DNA from 2 places in the Marinomonas sp. THO17 genome. Region 2 is predicted to be linked to the other one. Evidence: riboswitches for the same ligand, from Rfam matches in the RefSeq annotation. Region 2 holds a riboswitch; the other holds the start of a gene.
What was found. A riboswitch is a leader RNA that binds a small molecule or an ion and turns the genes downstream of it on or off. The one in region 2 is predicted to bind FMN.
Positions count from the first base shown of each region.

Region 1: another riboswitch for FMN. It lies ahead of ABXS85_RS16715 (6,7-dimethyl-8-ribityllumazine synthase); the one in region 2 lies ahead of ABXS85_RS11250 (DMT family transporter).

Region 1 is NZ_AP031575.1:3,539,922-3,549,302, reverse strand. Features, by position in the region: gene cobN (cobaltochelatase subunit CobN) at 1-2,570, opposite strand, end outside; gene cobW (cobalamin biosynthesis protein CobW) at 2,583-3,662, opposite strand; gene cobM (precorrin-4 C(11)-methyltransferase) at 3,666-4,445, opposite strand; gene cobJ (precorrin-3B C(17)-methyltransferase) at 4,459-5,235, opposite strand; gene ABXS85_RS16720 (MliC family protein) at 5,354-5,713, opposite strand; FMN riboswitch at 5,933-6,076, shown strand; gene ABXS85_RS16715 (6,7-dimethyl-8-ribityllumazine synthase) at 6,199-6,690, shown strand; gene ABXS85_RS16710 (DUF1304 domain-containing protein) at 6,748-7,104, opposite strand; gene rsmS (pleiotropic regulatory protein RsmS) at 7,140-7,289, opposite strand; gene ABXS85_RS16700 (methyl-accepting chemotaxis protein) at 7,649-9,289, shown strand.
Region 2 is NZ_AP031575.1:2,353,326-2,362,706, forward strand. Features, by position in the region: gene ABXS85_RS11240 (FAD-dependent oxidoreductase) at 1-292, opposite strand, end outside; gene ABXS85_RS11245 (MFS transporter) at 466-1,668, opposite strand; gene ABXS85_RS11250 (DMT family transporter) at 1,860-2,927, opposite strand; FMN riboswitch at 2,912-3,069, opposite strand; gene rarD (EamA family transporter RarD) at 3,254-4,165, shown strand; gene ABXS85_RS11260 (hypothetical protein) at 4,189-4,644, opposite strand; gene ABXS85_RS11265 (amphi-Trp domain-containing protein) at 4,863-5,129, opposite strand; gene ABXS85_RS11270 (metallophosphoesterase) at 5,133-6,476, opposite strand; gene ABXS85_RS11275 (HprK-related kinase B) at 6,667-7,773, opposite strand; gene ABXS85_RS11280 (GAK system ATP-grasp enzyme) at 7,770-8,663, opposite strand; gene ABXS85_RS11285 (phosphotransferase) at 8,656-9,381, opposite strand, start outside.

The sequences.
Region 1 (9,381 bases), 1.2 Mb from region 2:
ACAAATCCACCCGCTAAACCGATTAATAATGCTTGTAGCTCTTGTTCTGCACTGAGGTGTAATGCCGATAAAAGGCTGGTTTTAGCATGACTTAATAAGGCAGAGGTCAAAGGTAATAGAGCCGCTAAGTTTGTTAGATCAACATCTTGAAGCAAATATTTATCCACCAGCTTAACTGCCAGCAACTCCAAACGCTCTTTGGTATCGGCATAGGTTCGCCAGTCGCTCTCACTGACTTCTGCTAATATCCCTGGCTTGCTCGCTTGCCAAACTTTACGACTTGTCTGCATAGGATCAAAATCCTCTACATTAATGTCTAAATCACTCACCAATGCATGCAATAAACCACGACTGCTGTCATCATTCCCTCGCGGTAGGCGTAACAAAGCGACCAAGGTATCCGCCAATTTGGAAGCTTCAGGCAATTCCCCTAAACGATGCAAGCCATGACGAATTTGTGCTTCTTTAATTTCACATAAATAGGCGTCTAGCCCTTCCAACACGGATTCATCGTCGTTTGCATCAATCCCAGTTAGCTCTTCAAGCAAATGACTTTGCACGACTTTTTTAAGAATCTGCTCACGCAACCAGTTTTCTCGGCGAACATCCATCCCCATGGCTTGATAATATTCGTCCACCAGATTTTCCAGCTCCGCCATATCACCATAGGTTTCTGCTCGTGTCATTGGTGGCATTAGGTGATCGATGATAACAGCTTGAGTACGCCGCTTAGCCTGCGCGCCTTCGCCCGGATCATTGACAATAAAGGGATAAAAGTGCGGCATTGGGCCAAGAGCGATGTCTGGCCAGCAAGCATCAGACAAAGCAGTGCCTTTACCGGGTAACCATTCAACATTGCCGTGTTTGCCTACATGTACCAAGGCATCCACTTTATAAACATGGCGCAGCCAAAAATAAAAGGCCAAATAACTGTGTGGCGGTACCAAATCAGGGTCGTGATAGTTGGCAGCTAAATCCAAATTAAAGCCTCGTGCGGGCTGGATACCCACAAAAGTTTCCCCAAGACGAATACCCGCCAACATGATGCGGTACTGACCGTTTTGCAGGCGACACTTGTGATCCTCTTCTGGTGGCCCCCAGCGATCCCAAACCGCTTGCTGACTTGCTATGGGTAACTGATAGAAATAATGCAGGTAATCCTCCAGCGCCATGCTTTGCCAACAACCCCTTTCATGCAAACTATTGGGATTATTGGTCACAGCGCCCAATAAAGCTTCAATCAATTGATTGCCTTGTTCAGGCACATTCTCAATTGGATAATCCTGCTGTTTCATGACTTTGAGCAGGTTAACCGTGGAAGCAGGCGTATCTAAGCCAACACCATTACCAATGCGCCCATCTTTAGTTGGATAATTCGCCAATACCAACGCAATGCGCTTTTGTGGGTTCGTCTTATTGGCAAGTTGAGTGTATCTGGCCGCCAATTCCGCGACAAAATTGGCACGCTCAGGATGCAATTTATAACGCACCAAATCTATCTGTGCCGCTTCATGATAATGACTCAATGTCTTAAAGCTAATGGCTCTGGTGATGATACGACCGTCCATTTCTGGTAAGACGATCTGCATGGCCACATCTCGACTGCGCAAGCCTTGTGTTTGTTGTTGCCAATCTTCTTCTGTACTGGCAGATAAAATCATTTGCAACACGGGTAGCGAGGCGGCAAAAGTCGAAGGAAACTCACTTGGGTTAGACGACAAGTCTGGGCTGGCGGCGCGATTTGCGGCAAAGCCTGTGGTGTTTAAGATGACTTTGGCATCACTTCGGGCAATCAGGTCATCTAATTGCGCCACACAAGCTTGGTCTTTTAAGGAACTGACCGCCACAGCCAAGGGTGACAAACCTTGCTCACTTAACAAGGTCAATAAATCATCAAACATTTGGGTATTACCGCTTTGTAATAAGGAACGGTAAAACACCAATAAGACAACGGGCTGATCCTGCCTTTTCGCCACGTGATGGGTTTGCCATTGAGTAAAACTGGCAACATCGCCAGCATGGTAAATCAAGGTATTCGGTAGCGGAATGGGGTCTCGCCAAGCGATATCTTGCTGAAAAAAGCGCGCACTGATAAAACGCAAACATTCAATCGCATTACTCGAGCCACTTTCCCGTAAATAACGCCACACACGCCGACAGTCATCACGATCCACGTTAGAAGCATCAAGCAAGTTGGGATCTTCGGCGTCGTCTCCTGGCACCAATATCAAAGTGCGACCGGTTTTTGCCCGACACCAAGCTTGCAACTGCTGAAAACCATAAGGCCAATAGTGTTCGCCACCCAACAGGGAGACCACCACCACTTTGGCACTTTCTAATACCTTATGTTCGTATAAATCATAAGCCGCTGGTTTAACCAATTGCATCCAGTTGGCTAAACGTACGCTGGGTAAATAGTCTTCGCCAGCGATATCATCTAACGCCGCACCAAGGGCTCCCAGCACAGAATCAGCCGCTGCCAAAATGACTAAATCAGCTGGACTCTGCTCTAGATCAACAATGCCTTCGTCGTCGACAAAACCACCTGGTTTGGCTGCTAATAAATGCACTGATGGAACCTTTTATGCACTCAAAGCGTTGTGCAACGCCCCTTCAATGGCGGCCTTATCAATGCCCTTACCAATGAAAACTAACTGGGTCTGACGTATTTCTTCTGCCTGCCATAAACGATCAAAATAACGATCCAGACGTCGGCCTACCGCCTGAAAAACCTGACGCATCGGCTTACCATGCACCGCCGCAAAGCCTTTCACGCGGAAGATATTATGCCCCTCTAGCAATTGTTCAAGCGCTTCTTGTAATAAGTCAGAAGATACTTCCCCTAACTTAACCACAAAAGAATCAAAATGGTCATGAGCATGGTCGTGATGCTCACCGTGGGCATGATGATGATCATGATGGTTATGCACCGCCTCAATACGCTCTTCTGAAGCCGCATCAATGCCCAACAATTTATCCATTGCAGCTTCGCCATTTTCAATGTAAACGGTTTTCACTGTGTGAGGCACTTCTTTAGCAATCACTTCTTGCACTTTGACGCGCTCAACATCGTTCAGTAAGTCATTTTTACTCACTACAACTAAATCGGCAGCACTGAGTTGATCGTCCAATAGTTCTTGCAAACTTGGGTCGTGGTCTAAACTGTCATCCGCCAGACGCTGTGCTTGTACCTTTTCTTCATTGTGGGCAAAGCGCCCTGCCGCTACCGCAGGACCATCCACTACCGTAATAACCGCATCCACAGTGCAATGCTCTTTGATTCCCGGCCAGTTAAAGGCTTGTACCAGAGGTTTAGGCAAGGCCAAACCACTGGTCTCGATAAGAATGTGGTCAATATCATCACGACGTGCGACCAACTGCTCCATCACGGGCAGAAACTCTTCTTCCACGGTGCAGCAGATACAACCGTTAGCCAGCTCGTAAAAGCCTTCTTCGCTGCGCTGGCCAGCGCTTTGTTCATCGTCACAATCGAGCGGACAAGCACGCAGTAAATCTGAGTCAATGTCCAACTCACCAAATTCATTCACAATAACAGCAATACGCTTACCAGCCGCTTGTTTCAAGACATTCGACAAAAGGGTGGTTTTACCACTGCCCAAGAAGCCAGTGACAATGGTGGTAGGGATTTTGTTCAGTTGCATGAATTATCCTTTGTTTTTCTCAGTCTGATGAATCTTGCGAAAAATGTGCGCCTGAGATTTATCGTATAAATAGGAGTCGGCAAAGTCTTCTGTGTCTAGCACCTTACCTACTAAAATCAAACTGGTACGGGTAAATTTCTTTGCTCTTACTTTTGCCACTATGTTGGCTAAAGTGCCAGTCACGAAATCCTGATCTGGCCAGCTGGTGCGGTAGCACACAGCAACGGGACAATCTTCACCATAATGTGGAATCAGCTCTTCAACAATTTTATGTATGCGCGTAATACCAAGATGAATGGCTAAGGTAGCACCACTTTGCGCCAATGCTGGTAGTCGCTCTCGTTCAGGAAAAGGCGTTTTGCCCTCATATCGCGTCATAATTACAGTTTGCGATACACCGGATAAGGTAAGTTCTTTTTTCAATAAGGCGGCAGAAGCCGCAACCGCACTGACGCCCGGAATCACTTCATAGTCAATACCCAAGGCTTGCAATCGTCGAATCTGCTCACCAATAGCACCGTATAAAGCCGGATCACCTGATTGTAATCGCGCCACATTTTTGCCTTCTTTAACGGCTTTTTCTATGACAGCTGTCGTCTCATCAAGATGCATTTCTGCCGTGTCATAAATGGCTTCTGCGGTTCCCCTAACGCTATCAATCACTTGTGTCGGGATAAGTGAACCTGCATACAAAATTACCTGACATGAGACGATGGTCTTTACCGCTTTCACTGTCATTAAATCTGGGTCACCAGGACCTGCACCAATAAAATACACCGTCATTTTATGTCTCTTTTTAAAGCTTTTTAGAGTAACCCCGTGGCGTGTAAATCCACTCTTTATCGCCATTTACTATGTGTTTGGTATCCGAGTTACCCACACTCACCATGGTAAACATGTCTACCTCTTTAGCATCCAACTCGCCTAGGGTGATAAAACGAATGTCTTCTTCAGGACGAGTTAATTGGCGACCTATCATCACAGGTGTGCTCGCAGGACGATACTGCAACAACACATCACGCGCGTGGTTCAACTGCCAATCTCGCTTTTTCGATACTGGATTATAAAAGGACACCACGAAATCCCCTGCACCGCAGGCATGCAAACGTTTGTCTATGGTTTCCCAAGGCGTTAATAGATCAGATAAGGAAATAGTACAGAAGTCGTGACCCAGCATAGCACCAACACGGCTCGCACCAGCTTGCATGGCCGAAATTCCTGGGATCACCTCAATCTCAACATCCAGCCACTCTGGATGCGACTCTTTACCCTGCAATTGCTGATCCAGCAATTCAAAAACTAAGGTCGCCATGGCATAGATGCCTATGTCACCACTAGAAATCAGTGCAGTGTTTTTTCCTTCAGCGGCTAATGTTAAGGCCAATCTAGCACGCCCAATTTCTTCACCAAGGGGCAAATCATGAAAAGCTTTTCCTTCACTCAATTCACCCAGTAATTTCAAGTAATAGCCATAAGCCACCCAATCAGAACAAGCTGCCAAAGCTCGTGTAGCGTTGGGAGTGACCAAACCTAAGTCACCAGGCCCCATGCCCATCACAAATAATTTACTCATCTAATCTCTGATACCCAATATTTTGCCAAAATGGCGTCATCGGCAGCTATTGTACACGGATTAAAGTATTGACGGGATGAAAACACGGACGATTAAAGTGAAGGATTCTCAGGCAAAACTAAGATTCTACTTTTACAAGACGGCAATTGACTTTGTCACCTGTGTCCAGTTCTAACTCCGCATCTTGGTTATGCGCCCAAAAAGATAAAGATTCACCAAAGTACCTAACACCAGAAGTGCTAACGACTTGAGTTAAATAATAACTTTTTGCTTGCCATTTTAGTTCGGCTCGATTGCCATGAAAATAAGCAAGTAACTCATCCTGCTCGCAACGATAAATCACCAGATTGGTTTGATTTTCGATTTCAATGGAAACATCGTCAGCTTGAGTTTGTAGGTCAATATTGCTACAGGCAGTAAGGAAGAGACAAGCCAATATGAATGCACTTTTTGCCAAAGGAAGTTGAGAAAGTGACATAACAAAGACTCCATTCTTTTGTAAACGCTGCTGCTTAATATAAGACATTTCCACTCTATTTGAAGTGACACTAATGATTCAAACAGTTAACTTTTGTTACCAATCCAACATAAATGTGTCATTAGATGACAAACCTCTGAAAAGTCTATTAATTTTTCAAATAGACTTTGACAAGTCTTTCTTTCTACACGTATATTTTACAGATCGGAGTTATTCCGATTTCGTTCTCGGGGCGGGGTGAAATTCCCCACCGGCGGTAAAGACTCAGTCTAAGCCCGCGAGCGCCTAATCTATTGATTAGGGACAGCAGATCTGGTGTAACTCCAGAGCCGACGGTGATAGTCCGGATGATAGAGAGCGTGTCAGACAAAACCGCAACAGGTATCGCCGCTTGGTGAAACCCTATTTTGGTATTCCGTAATTATACGGTGTTTTTGCCTGCCCGTTCGCCCTGATTCACATTTCGCTTATATTAGGATACAAAAATGAATCAGAGCTCAACGAATCAAATTGATTTCAATCCAGCTAATAAACGCATTGCGATTCTTCATGCTGCATGGCACGAAGACATTGTGATGAACTGTGCCAATGCTTTCTGTGAAGAGTTAGTGGCACGTGGTTATAACAAAGACCTCATCGATCTTATTCCAGTGCCCGGCGCCTATGAGATTCCACTGCAAGCCAAGTTATTGGCTAAAAGTGGTCAATACTCAGCGATTGCCGGTACCGCTCTAGTGGTCGATGGTGGTATTTATCGTCACGATTTTGTCGCGCAAACGGTATGCAGCGCGTTGATGCAAGTCCAGTTAGAAACAGAAGTGCCTGTGCTAACGGCTGTGTTAACGCCCCATAACTTCCATGAACATGAAGAGCACAAGAATTACTTTAGCCGCCACTTTGTTAAAAAAGGCACAGAGTTGGCAAATGCTTGCGACCAAGCCATTCGCCTCACTGAAAGCGCCAAAGCGCTGATGTAAAAATTGACGTAAAAGCGAAGACACTAGCGTCCCATCTATTAGATGGGACGCTTACATTTACAGTAAAGTCACCGCCAGTAAGCTGATGGCACTTGGCGCTGCCTGAATAAAGATAATCTTCTTATTGGCTGTCATCCCGCCATAAAGGCCAGCCACCAATACACAAATCAAAAAGAAGACCACCACGGACTGACCAGCTTCACCAAGCCACAAGCCCCATAATAAACCCGCCCCTAAAAAACCGTTGTATAAACCTTGATTCGCTGCTAACACCTTACTGGACTCTGCGAACTCTTCCGTCAGACCAAATGCTTTTCGTCCTTTGGGAGTCGTCCAGCAAAACATCTCCAAATACAGAATGTAAAAGTGCAACAAGGCCACCGCTGCCACTAGAGTCATTGCAATAATTGCCATATATCCTTCTTGCCAACAAGGCTCATTAGTACAAGCTATTCTTTTGTACTCAGTTTATTTTCAAAGTCTTTTAAGACCAAACGTAATGCTTCAACAGCCACATCAGGGGCTATTTCATTGGTTTCTAATAACTCAATTAAATCCACCGCCAATTTAACATGGTCTGGGGCCTTATCTAAGCTCATTTTCTTCACTCATCATAGAAATTAAAAAATATTCAGGTCGTTACACTCTCTTTCTGAAGGAAAACATGAATCGCCACTATTTCATTTGCTCCTCAAGGTTAATTTAACCTAATATAACGCCTCTATTAAACCCATTTTTATCATAAATAATTGTTTTAATTGATATTATTAAAATTGATGAAACACAATACACAACAGATCAAAAAGCAAAATGGACTCTCATTGTAAAATCATAAAGGCATTTAAAATGGCAATTTAATCTATCTATCTGATTGTTAAAAATTAACGATTGTTAAGAATGAAACATTGAAGTTACATTAATGATAAATATAGAAAAATCATTTAGTTAAAGGATCTTTATGTCGTTCTTAACGCAAATTTCAATTCGTAAACGCCTACTCATAGGATTCGGGTGTATTCTTCTGCTTATGGTCATTCTCACCGGGATGGGTATTCAAAAAGTAAACTATATCGACCTTACCCTTGCCGAGGTTACTGACATCAATGCCGTCAAACAACGCCATGCGATCAACTTTCGTGGCAGTGTCCATGACAGAGCAATCGCTATTCGTGATATTGCTATTGCCTCTTCTATAGAGCAAGTTAAGCAGTTTTCTGATGAAATTAAAGCGTTAGCTAATGATTATCAAAAGTCGCGTCAGGACATCAACCAGATGATCCTTAATGGCATAGTATTTACAGATGTAGAACGACAAATATTAGACAAAATTGAGGACATTCACCGTCATACTCAGCCTTTAATTCAACGCACTATCGAAGACAGAACAAATGGCCAAGATATCAGTGAATTAGTATTAAAAGAATTGCGCCCAGCCTTTATCGACTGGCTAGCCAATATAAATCAATTCATTGATTACCAAGAACAAATCAATCAATCAGAAACCCCAAAAGCCAGAGCTGTAGCAGGTAATTTTCAGGAACTTATGCTTAGTTTCACCATAATTGCCATTATTATCAGTTGCTTAATAGCTTTTTTAATAGAGCGTAGCTTGCATAAATCTCTGGGAGGAGAACCTCATGAGGCTGCCAATCTCTTATCTGAAATCGCTCAAGGTGACCTTACCATCAAAATCAATACTCCTTACAACAAGAGTATTCTTGGCTCACTAGCCTTAATGCGTGATAAATTACAATCGACTGTAGAAAATATCTTGCAAGCATCCTCCCGATTAACCAATCAATTGGACATTGTTTCGGACGGTTCAAACCATATTCTCAGTGCCGCTAATCAACAAGCGACGTTGACCAATATGAGCCTAGGTAAACTCGAAGGCATGCGTTCAAGCGTTAATACGGTGGCAGAAAAAGCCTCTCGTACAGAGGAAAATTCAAGTACTACCCTTGCCTACGCAAAACAGAGCCGACAAGTCATTACTAAAAATGCTGAGGAGATGACCCACATCTCCAACATGGTTGATAAAACCGCTAAGCAAATCCATAAATTGGATCAATTGACTAAAGAGGTCAGCAGCATCACAAACATTATCAGTGATATATCAGATCAAACAAATCTACTGGCTTTAAATGCCGCCATTGAAGCGGCTCGTGCAGGTGAATCTGGTAGAGGCTTTGCTGTTGTTGCCGATGAAGTAAGGCATTTAGCTAAACGTACCAGTGACGCTACTACCCAAATAGACGTCACACTTTCGCAAATACAATCAGAAGTCAGAGAATTTGTTATTGCAATGGAAACGACGCAACCTCTTGTTGAGAATGGCCGCTCTCTGGCAGAACAAGCTTCTCAGTTGCTAACAAATATAGAACAGCATGCCAGCGACTCTCTATCGCAAATCAAGGACGTCGTCCAAACCACCTTATCTCAGCAAGACGCCATCAATAATGTCGCCAATGTAATAGATCAACTTAACAACACGTCGCAACAAACTATGTCCTTACTTGAAACGAACGACACGGCGACAAACAAATTAAACAATCTAGCTAATGACTTAAAAACGGACATCCGCTTCTTTAAAGTCTAAATTGGCATTTTAAATTCATTCAGTGCTAGCAATGGAAGACCTTTTGGGACGGTAGCAGTAAAACAACGCTGCCTCAAAGGTTTACTTCCCCT
Region 2 (9,381 bases):
AGGTGGCACCAATGGAACTGGCAAAAGAAACGATCAATAAACCCCATCCTAAACCGAACAAGGCCCCAGCCGCTAGGGTCATAATTGCCGCTCCGGGCAATGATAAGGCAGTGACCAAGACATACAGCAGCAAAAAGCCACCACCGACCAAAATTGGGCTATCATTTCGCCAAGCTTCAAATTGCACTAAGCCGTCTTTCAAGCCGGTTAATGTCAACAGCTGGTGCAGATCAAAATAAAAAAAGCCCGTCGCCAGTAGTGCAATCAGTAACAACAGTCCTATCTTCTTCATTCAATACCTCATAACACAGATTGGCGCATTTATATAATGGGTTGTTTGCTATTAGACTGATCATAAAGCCCGTTTCTTACAGCATAATAGAAAATGCATGATAAGAAAGGGATAAACAGCAAGAATAGCAATAAGATAGACAAACTTACTGCGTGCTGCAGCATAGAAGAAAATTACGTAATTGCCTTGAGACGTGCGGCAAGCAGGCTAAACAAGACACCGAAGAAACATATCAATAGCACTAAACCAACAATGCCAAACAAACCAAACAGAGTCATCAGCGCCGCGTAGCTGGGTGGTCCAATGGTCGCTCCCAAATTACCGAATTGCGCCAACAAGCCATAACCCTCAGCTTGTTCTTTAGGGTTGCGTGCAAGGTAGGGAATCATCGCCAAGGAAGCACCTGGAATCATACCAAGACACAGTACTAAGCCTCCCAACACGAAGGAAAGCAACCAAGGGGAATGAGAAACAAACACTAAACTCATTGCCGCCAGCGCCACGCCAAAATACGCCAACAAAGCCACACGCTGCGGCCGCATCACATATTGTGCAATGGCACCCGCAAGAAATGTCCCACTGGTACTTAACAATGGCAGTATTATCAACATACTCTTATGCAATGCCTTGTCATTGATTAACCCCGGAACATAAGTAAGAATCGATACCAAGGTACAGGTATAAAACAAAAACACCAAACTTGGCAGTAGAGCCCGAGGATTTTTATAAATGCGTATCATCTGAGCAAGTATGCTGCCTTGATCACCCACCACAGGCAATAAAATCAGCAGCGGATTGTTTCTCAATATGAAGAACAAAATAATGCCTATGCCACTGATCAAGATGCCATGACTCAATAGCAAAGCACTTAATCCATGAATTTCTAAAATACTTTTACCCAAACCACCACATACCGCAAAAGCAACGCCAAAAAAAGTGCCCCAAATCCCCATAGTCAAGGATCTATGTTGTGGCGCACTGAATTTGGCAATAAGAGTAGGTGCTGCTACCACTACACCTAATTGAGAGAAACCTTCTAACAAACGTGTCACCATCAGCAAGTTAAATGGCGGTAAAATGGATTGCACCATAGACAAGGCACCGCCCAGTAACAAGGCTCCAATTAGCACTCGTAAATAGCCAAAACGACTGGCAATCATGCCTGCAGACACACCAAATATTAACCCTGCAATACCGACAATCGATAAGGACATCCCAGTTAAGGTCGCGCTTTGTTGGTAGTAGGCCAACAAAGCATCAAACGATACGGAAAACTTGGCAAATTGCATGGCCGCAGAAACACCCGCCAGCCAGAGTAAAATCACTTCGAGCCATTGAGTTTGAGATACAGTGTCTGGTGTTTGAGTGAGAGGCATGAATAATCCTTTGCAAGTCAACAATAATCCTGACTCTTTGTTCAAATTGCTGGCGCTATTCTATTACAAGGTGTGATTAAAAAGATAAACAAGCACAGATTATTCTTACAGATAATAAGGAAAGGGGAGGTTAGAACAAAGAACAGTATCGACCAAAGCTTAGCGAACAGGCTAAGCTTTGGCCAATATTATCAAGCGCTCTGCGACCAGGTATTCAATTCTGCTTTACGCAGCTCTTTGATACGTAAACCAATGTTCCCTAAGATCAACATTAGCCCACCAATAATCTGATAAAAAGTTAATCCCATTTCTAAGAAGTACCAGTTAATCACAGCAGCAAACACCGGGAAGGACAATTCTGCCAAGGTTGCCATCTGGGCAGGTACGGTTTTCAAGCCTTGATAGTAAAACCACATGCCGATAAAACCACTTAATAAGGCCATTACAATGACTAGCCCTATATCAGTGATTTGCATCGCCACTAAACTATCGGCCTGCATAAAGGCCAATGGTGCTAACACCATCAAACCGGCGACAAAGCGCCCTGACATAATGGCATTTGCTGGTACATTTTGCTTTGACAAGTATTTTCCACATACCGTTGCCGCGCCCCATGCGCAAACCGCCACCAAGGTAAAACCATAACCTTTTAAAATACTCATTTGATCATTTGAATAATGCCACTGAGCGTCACCTAACTGACGAAGATCCGGCCACATCATGACAAAACTGCCCAACAGAATGACGCCAGCCCAACGTACAAATCCCCCTTCAATTTGTTCTTTTAAGAACCAATAGGCCAGCAAGATAGCCACGATAGGCTGTAATTTTTGCAATAAAATCACCACAGTCGGGTTCAAGTATTGGAAGGCTTCTGTAAAGGCCAAAGTACCGACCGCCGAACCTATACCGCCAATGAAAAACAAGCAACACAAACTTATTCTAGACAAATGACGATAAACATGACGATAACGCCACAACATAGGGGCGACAAACAGAATCAAGGTAAGGTGTTCGATCAGAACGATTTGTAATGTGGAATAGCCAGCGCCTAACAATGGGTAACGAATTAAAGTATCCAGTGCCCAAGTAAAGCACGCTATCATGATAAAAAATGTTCCTGCCATCTTTGCTTTCTCCAAAAAATAAGATGCACAGGGGTGATGAAAACGAATACACCAAGCGGCGCGAAAAACACGCAACAGCCAATCTGCTTCTGAAATACAGAAACACATTGGCCTTGGTCGATCTTCTATCATCCGGACTATCACCGTCGGCTCTGGAATCACACCAGATCTGCTGACCTTAAAGCTTATTGCTTTAAGCGCTCGCGGGCTGTTTAAAAGACACACTTTTAAAGTCACCGCCGGTGGGGAATTTCGCCCCGCCCCGAAGTTCGATGTTTATGAAATTTCTATACCAACTCTAACCTTATCCCTCTAGATAGGCAATATGGCTTTTCTATTGCTTATCTATGCATGGCGCTATTTTGTTAAATTTCCAAGAAATACTAAGAACAAGACTAGGGAAGTCTTTTATATTCCGCTACACTCACCTGCTCGCTAATAGGAATGGGAAGAACAATATGCCTGCCTCATCAAAAAATGGACTTCTACTTGCTTTCACGGCATTTTTTTTATGGGCTATTGCTCCTATTTACTTTAAGGAGATGTCCTTTGTTCCCGCACAAGAAGTATTGGCTCATCGAGTTATTTGGTCCTGCGTACTCGTTTGCTCTCTCATCATTATTCTCAAATATGGTAGCGCATTAAAAGCCGTTGTTACTTCCAAACGCGCCATGCTGGGTCTACTCATTTCAACTCTGTTGATCGGGGTAAACTGGGGCACCTTTATCTGGGCCGTACAGAATAATCAGATGTTGAGTGCCAGCCTAGGTTATTACATTAATCCTCTTATCAGCATCATGCTCGGTGTTATTTTCTTCAAAGAAAAACTCGACCCTATCCGTCGCCTTGGCGTCGCATTATGCTTTTGTGCTGTGGTATTTGAAGTGGTGCAATTTGGTTCATTGCCTTGGGTTGCCTTAGTGCTTGCGATCACTTTTGGCATTTATGGTTTGGTACGCAAGAAAATTGCTGTTGACAGTTTTACGGGCATGGCAGTGGAAACTGGGCTGATGCTCCCCATTGCTGCATTGTATTTGATGCAAAGCCCTTCGCCAACGGCCAACTTTTTCGCCAACGACGCCACGACAAATTGGCTGTTATTCGCCTCAGGACCCGTTACTATGGTGCCTTTAATGTGTTTTGCCGCTGCCGCTAATCGCGTTAACATGACCACCTTAGGCTTCATGCAGTATATCGGGCCAACAGGCATGTTTTTACTCGCAGTATTTGTTTATGACGAGCCCCTTAGTACCGAAAAATTCATCACCTTTATCTTAATTTGGTCTGCATTAGGTGCCTTGATTTTTGACTCTGTGCGTCGTTTACGTAAGTCTCGCCGCACCCCCATGCATCCTGTTGAGCCAGTTTAATATGGTATCTATACTAATAGAAACTAGCCTTGCATAAGCTGCAAGGTTTTCGCGATAGGCTGTGCGACTTGAGATGGTTCCGGCATGGCTTTCTCCAAACATCTTTTTAACGCAACAGAGTAGTCACTTGGAATTTTGGTCACACTGTAATGCTGACTTAAGTGTTTAATGAAAGTATTTTTCTGGCGAAAAAAGAGATTCCACATTAGCTGTGCTTGGTCTTTATTGCCCGCATACATTTCCAGCAACTTTTCTCTAATCACATTAAACTTTAGATAATTTGCATACAGGTTCAAACCTTCGCGCATATCATCAATTTGTTGCTGAGAATAGGCTTCTATTTCTAACGAAATTTTTTCATCAAGAAATTCTGTCAACGCTAAGCAGGAATTAACCGCATTCACCGTCGCTGAAGCTGATAACGGAAAAACAGGGCAAAGTATGAATAAAATTATAAGACCTCGCTTCCAAGTGTTCATAGCATCTTCCTTTTTATTTTTTTTTAGGAATTGTACCGACACAATCACAGCTAAAGATTGAATATCTAATCCACCTTCAGTTCATTTAACTGAACAATATGAACAATATGCAAACTAACAAGGACAAAGTCAATGGTCGTAACCATTTAAAATATATAGAAAAAATAATGAGACGAGGTTTTATTTTATTAAACTTAAATAGAACAAAGAGTTAGCTATCAAGCTATATTAGGAGGTACTTTATTCAATTTTTTAGGATGTTTTTCCCAACGCACTTTTACTTCAAATTGCTGGCTATCTTCATCATCTGATGCCGTCACTTTTAAACGTAACAAACCTTTTGGCTCAATATTCAAAGTCACTTCTTTTTCATCACTGAAACTCAATTTACCTTTATGTAGGCCTTTTGAAAGGGCTTTCAAAACATCTTGAACATCATCTGCTTCTAATAATGCTTCGTATTTAAACTCAGTTTTTGACTTCATTTGTTACCCTTCTGCCTGACCTTCTTCATATATGCTCTGCAGTTCCTTCGCAGTCATTACCTTAGCGGTTGGGTAATCACAACTTAATCCCACAATGCCAGTTTCCTTATTGATCAAGGTGGCGCCTATACCATAATCGCTTAAGCCTTCCACTTTGCGGGAATGAGAATCCAAAGTAATATCCGCTTCAACATGAACCAAACCTTTCTTTATGGTAATGCGTTGTCCCTCCTGTCGATTAACATGGCCCTGTACAATCACATGAACCCCTGACTTATGCACGGCTTTTACTCCTCGATAAGTTAAAGGCAAATCCGCATCGCGATACTTGGTACGGAAGGTATTGGCAATGGAACTGTAATAAAAACCGAATAAGTCTTGACGCTTTAAGTTACGATGAAACGCTTTATTGGCGTATTTCGGCCCGCTTTTCAACAACATTTGTCCCATGGTATCGTCTAGCCCAGCATGTAAGAATAAAAACGAACCGCGCTTAGCGACCAGTTCCATCTTACGAAAAAACCAGTTGAACTCGCCTTTTTTATGCAAAAACAACTGCTGACACTTCAAAGAAGCAGCGTACACTTGGCGCAAGCTTAAACCGGAGGCGTGGCAATGCTTTTCAAAACTGTCATTTTTTGATGCCATTTTTCGCACTTCTCGCTCAATACCTTCCATTGTCAAAAAGCCCGCCGCGTGAAAAGGAAAGGCTTTAAACCAATCCTCGCCCGGGAACAATCGCTTGCGACAGGTTTCTTCATCTGGAATGTTCTTTTCCCACTTGCTGTTCACCAAGTACTGATCAAACACTTCGCGAAACAAAGGCACCACTTTCTTTCCCATACGCACAAACAAATGTTGGTTACCAACGTCTTTTTTACGTGCTAAAGCCAGCAAGCCCATTAATAAACGCAAATCATGATTTCCGGCCAATAGGGTGACCCGCGCTTTCAAACGATACAGCTGCTTTACACTGCGCAATAAGTCCAGATTACTGGGGCCCTTATCCAAACAATCTCCACCAATAATGATCTCTGTACGTTTGCCTTTTTTCGTTAATGACAAATGCCCTAAATCTGAATGCGTCTTACGCTCTGCCACGCCCGCTGCAATCAGAGAAGCTTCAAACGCCATAGCGTCCGCATGAGGATCCGAAATAAACACCACAGGGCGCTTCGGCCAACGTAATTTTCGCTGTCTATAATGAGATGGTGTTGCTTCCGCTTGTAACACGTTGCCATTAACAGAGCTCTTGTCTCGAGGCCAACTTGCCCACTCACTTGGCAAGCGAGCAATAATATCAGCATGATGAGGGCGAGGTTTAATAGTGGGTATTGGACTTGGCATAATCTGATTACCTAAATTGTGGACCATAAAACAAGGGCTCAACCCAAAGGAGACAATGGAAAGGCCGCATTATCCAGATGCTTTGTGACATTTTGGTGACGAGCGATCAAATAATGCACAATGTTTTTCATAGGTTTTGAACACTTAAAAAGTGCAATATCAATGCCTATATTGCATATCTTACACGCTTTTACCCTGACACCTTTTCCAACATGTCGCCAATCAGTTGATATGCCCTATCAAAATCCACTTTTCCACCGAGACGGAAGACATTCACATTGCGCAACGCATCCACATAATGAGGAATGGAATCGATGTCATTCAAATCGGCAAATTGTCCTTTAGCATCCTGATAAAAAGGCCCCGGGCGTTTACGTAAGCCTTCAATTGCCTCAGGTTGCTGAGTAAGGTCCACTGGTTCCATAAAGGTTGCGTCATTACTGTCCAAAGACCAATCCAGCATAATCAGGTTTTGCAATTCGCCCTCTAATTGAACACGCTTTGGACCATAATCGTCTTCAATTTGCACATCATATTTCTCTTCTAAAGACCATAGCTCAGCCGTTGACATAGCCAATAAAGCCTGTTGGCGATCATCAGGTAAAATGTGACGCAAGCGCTCAGAATTCAACAAGGTGCCAGGATTCACTCGCGGCAATTTCGCCAAACCTATGGTACGGGTTTGTTTGCCCTCTCGCTTGAGTAGAATACGATCATTTGTCAGAAAATCCCGCGAACTATCCTCTAGACAGCGCAACATAAGAGTCGATTTGCCGCCACCTGAGGCAGCCGCAATTGCGGTTGCTTGTCCCAGAAAAGTGAAAGCTGACGCGTGCCCAAGGGTAAAACCTTGGCGTAAATAATGGTTCAAAAACTGGTTATTTATAAAGTTGATAATTTGCGCTAGGTTGTTCTCACAAGGCCCCAAAGCCACGACATTATTGGGTCGCTGTAAAAAACTCATGCCCGTTTTGAATTTCTTAATCCAACGGCCTCCCGACACATCCAGATAGCCTTCCTTACGACCCAACTTTCCCTCTTCTCGTGGCACTTCCAACCAATCCAGATCATCACCCACAGCAATCTGCTCAATAACATACAACTGCACTTTATGCTGTGTTGTGGCACCAGATGAAAGAGTTAAATAGCTTTTGTAATAGGCTTTTAATGCTAACGCTATATCCGCTTGATTAGTGCGTACCTGAACATGCTGCTCCGCAAATTGGAGGTCCAATGTTTCATGGCAAGTATCACAATCAACAGCCACTTCATTTAAATCCAAGAGATTATTAATCATGATGACAAGAGCTCCTTGATGACATACTCTGCATAGACCTGCGCTGCGTCTACGCCACAACCTTCTAACGCCCCTTTGAACCCACCAAATGCCGATACCTCAAACACCACAGGCCCTTGCTCGGTTAACGCTATATCCACTGTTGTGAAACTTAAGTCATAACAGGCCTGAGCCTTGTAACCCAATGCGATCAAATCCTCATCTGGTGTGTAAGCTTCGTATCGTCCACCGCTGTGAATAGTCGTATTCCAAGAGTCTTTATTACCCACTCGAGCGTAGGTACAAAGATATTGCCCTCCCACAAACACCATGCCCAAATCACGGCCATCTAGATTCACCTTTTGTTGAATATAATAAATGGATTGAGCTTGGCGATATTCCTCTAAGGCATTGCGCACCGCCTCATCGGAATCAAATTGGCTCAACATCATCATGCCTCGAGCCTTAGTAGAATAAAGAGGTTTTAGAATCGCTGAGCCAAACTCACGCACCGTCACAAAAGCCTGATCCACACTCTCTGTAACTCGGGTTTTCGGCATGGGAATCTGCCCTTGCTGTAATGCCAGAGTACCCGCCAAACGGTTAATGAGATTACCGATACTCTGGGTCGGACTAAATAAACGCACACCCGCTTTTTCAGCGAACGCCAACATGCGTAAACGGTCTTCTGTGGCCGGAGAATAGGCTTTGCTAATTTTCTTAATAATTAACCCATCCAATGCCATCAAGTCGATATCTTGAAACATCAATCTTTGGCTATCAAAACAGAGTTCGACTTGACTCATATCTATCACAGCGCGAAAGCCTGTAAGCGCTTCCAGTCGATCCGCCAACACTTCAGTGGACCATTTTCCAGGGATACCAATGACCCCAATTTTCGGTTTATTCAAAATACAGATCCTTTAACGGCAAGGTAAATTTTTCGGCTTGTTGAGGCGACAAAGAAACCAGTTTTTCCAACAAATAACGTGATCTAAGATGCATTCTTGAAGCCAATTTTTTATCAAAAACAAATCGCGTCGAGGTGGCAAAAGAACGTGCTAAACCCGCCGCCAAACGTAACTCAAAATGCGTGTCCTGCTGACGCTTGGCAAAACGACGACCAAAGTGATAAATGTCTTTCGCCGCCGACATCATGCGTTGACGCGTCGCTCCATCCACCACAGGCAAACGATAAATAGACACCATCAACACAGACAAGTCTTGCACATAATCAAAATAGGCGGCACGGTGCAGATCAATAAAGTGAATTCGCTTCTCCACTTCATCGTATATCAAGTTATCGACATTAAAGTCACCGTGGGTCAGCACACAAAAAGGGGCACACCATTGAGCTTCTCGCTCAGCAACCTTTGCCACCAGCTCATCAAAACTGGCTACGCTATGCTGACAAATATGTGTTTGGTGTTTAAAAAACTCGCTGTGAACTTTGCGACAATCTGGAATACGTTTCGCCAATTGCTGCATAAATTGCGGATTACAAACTTCTGTTGTGAGTGTGGTTTTCCAAGTGCCATTGAGTGTTTTGAACAGTCGCTTTAAGGCTTCGAACAAAGTATCTTGATGATTACCGAGTAACAAAGTTTCTAATGTTTTTCCTGGAATATG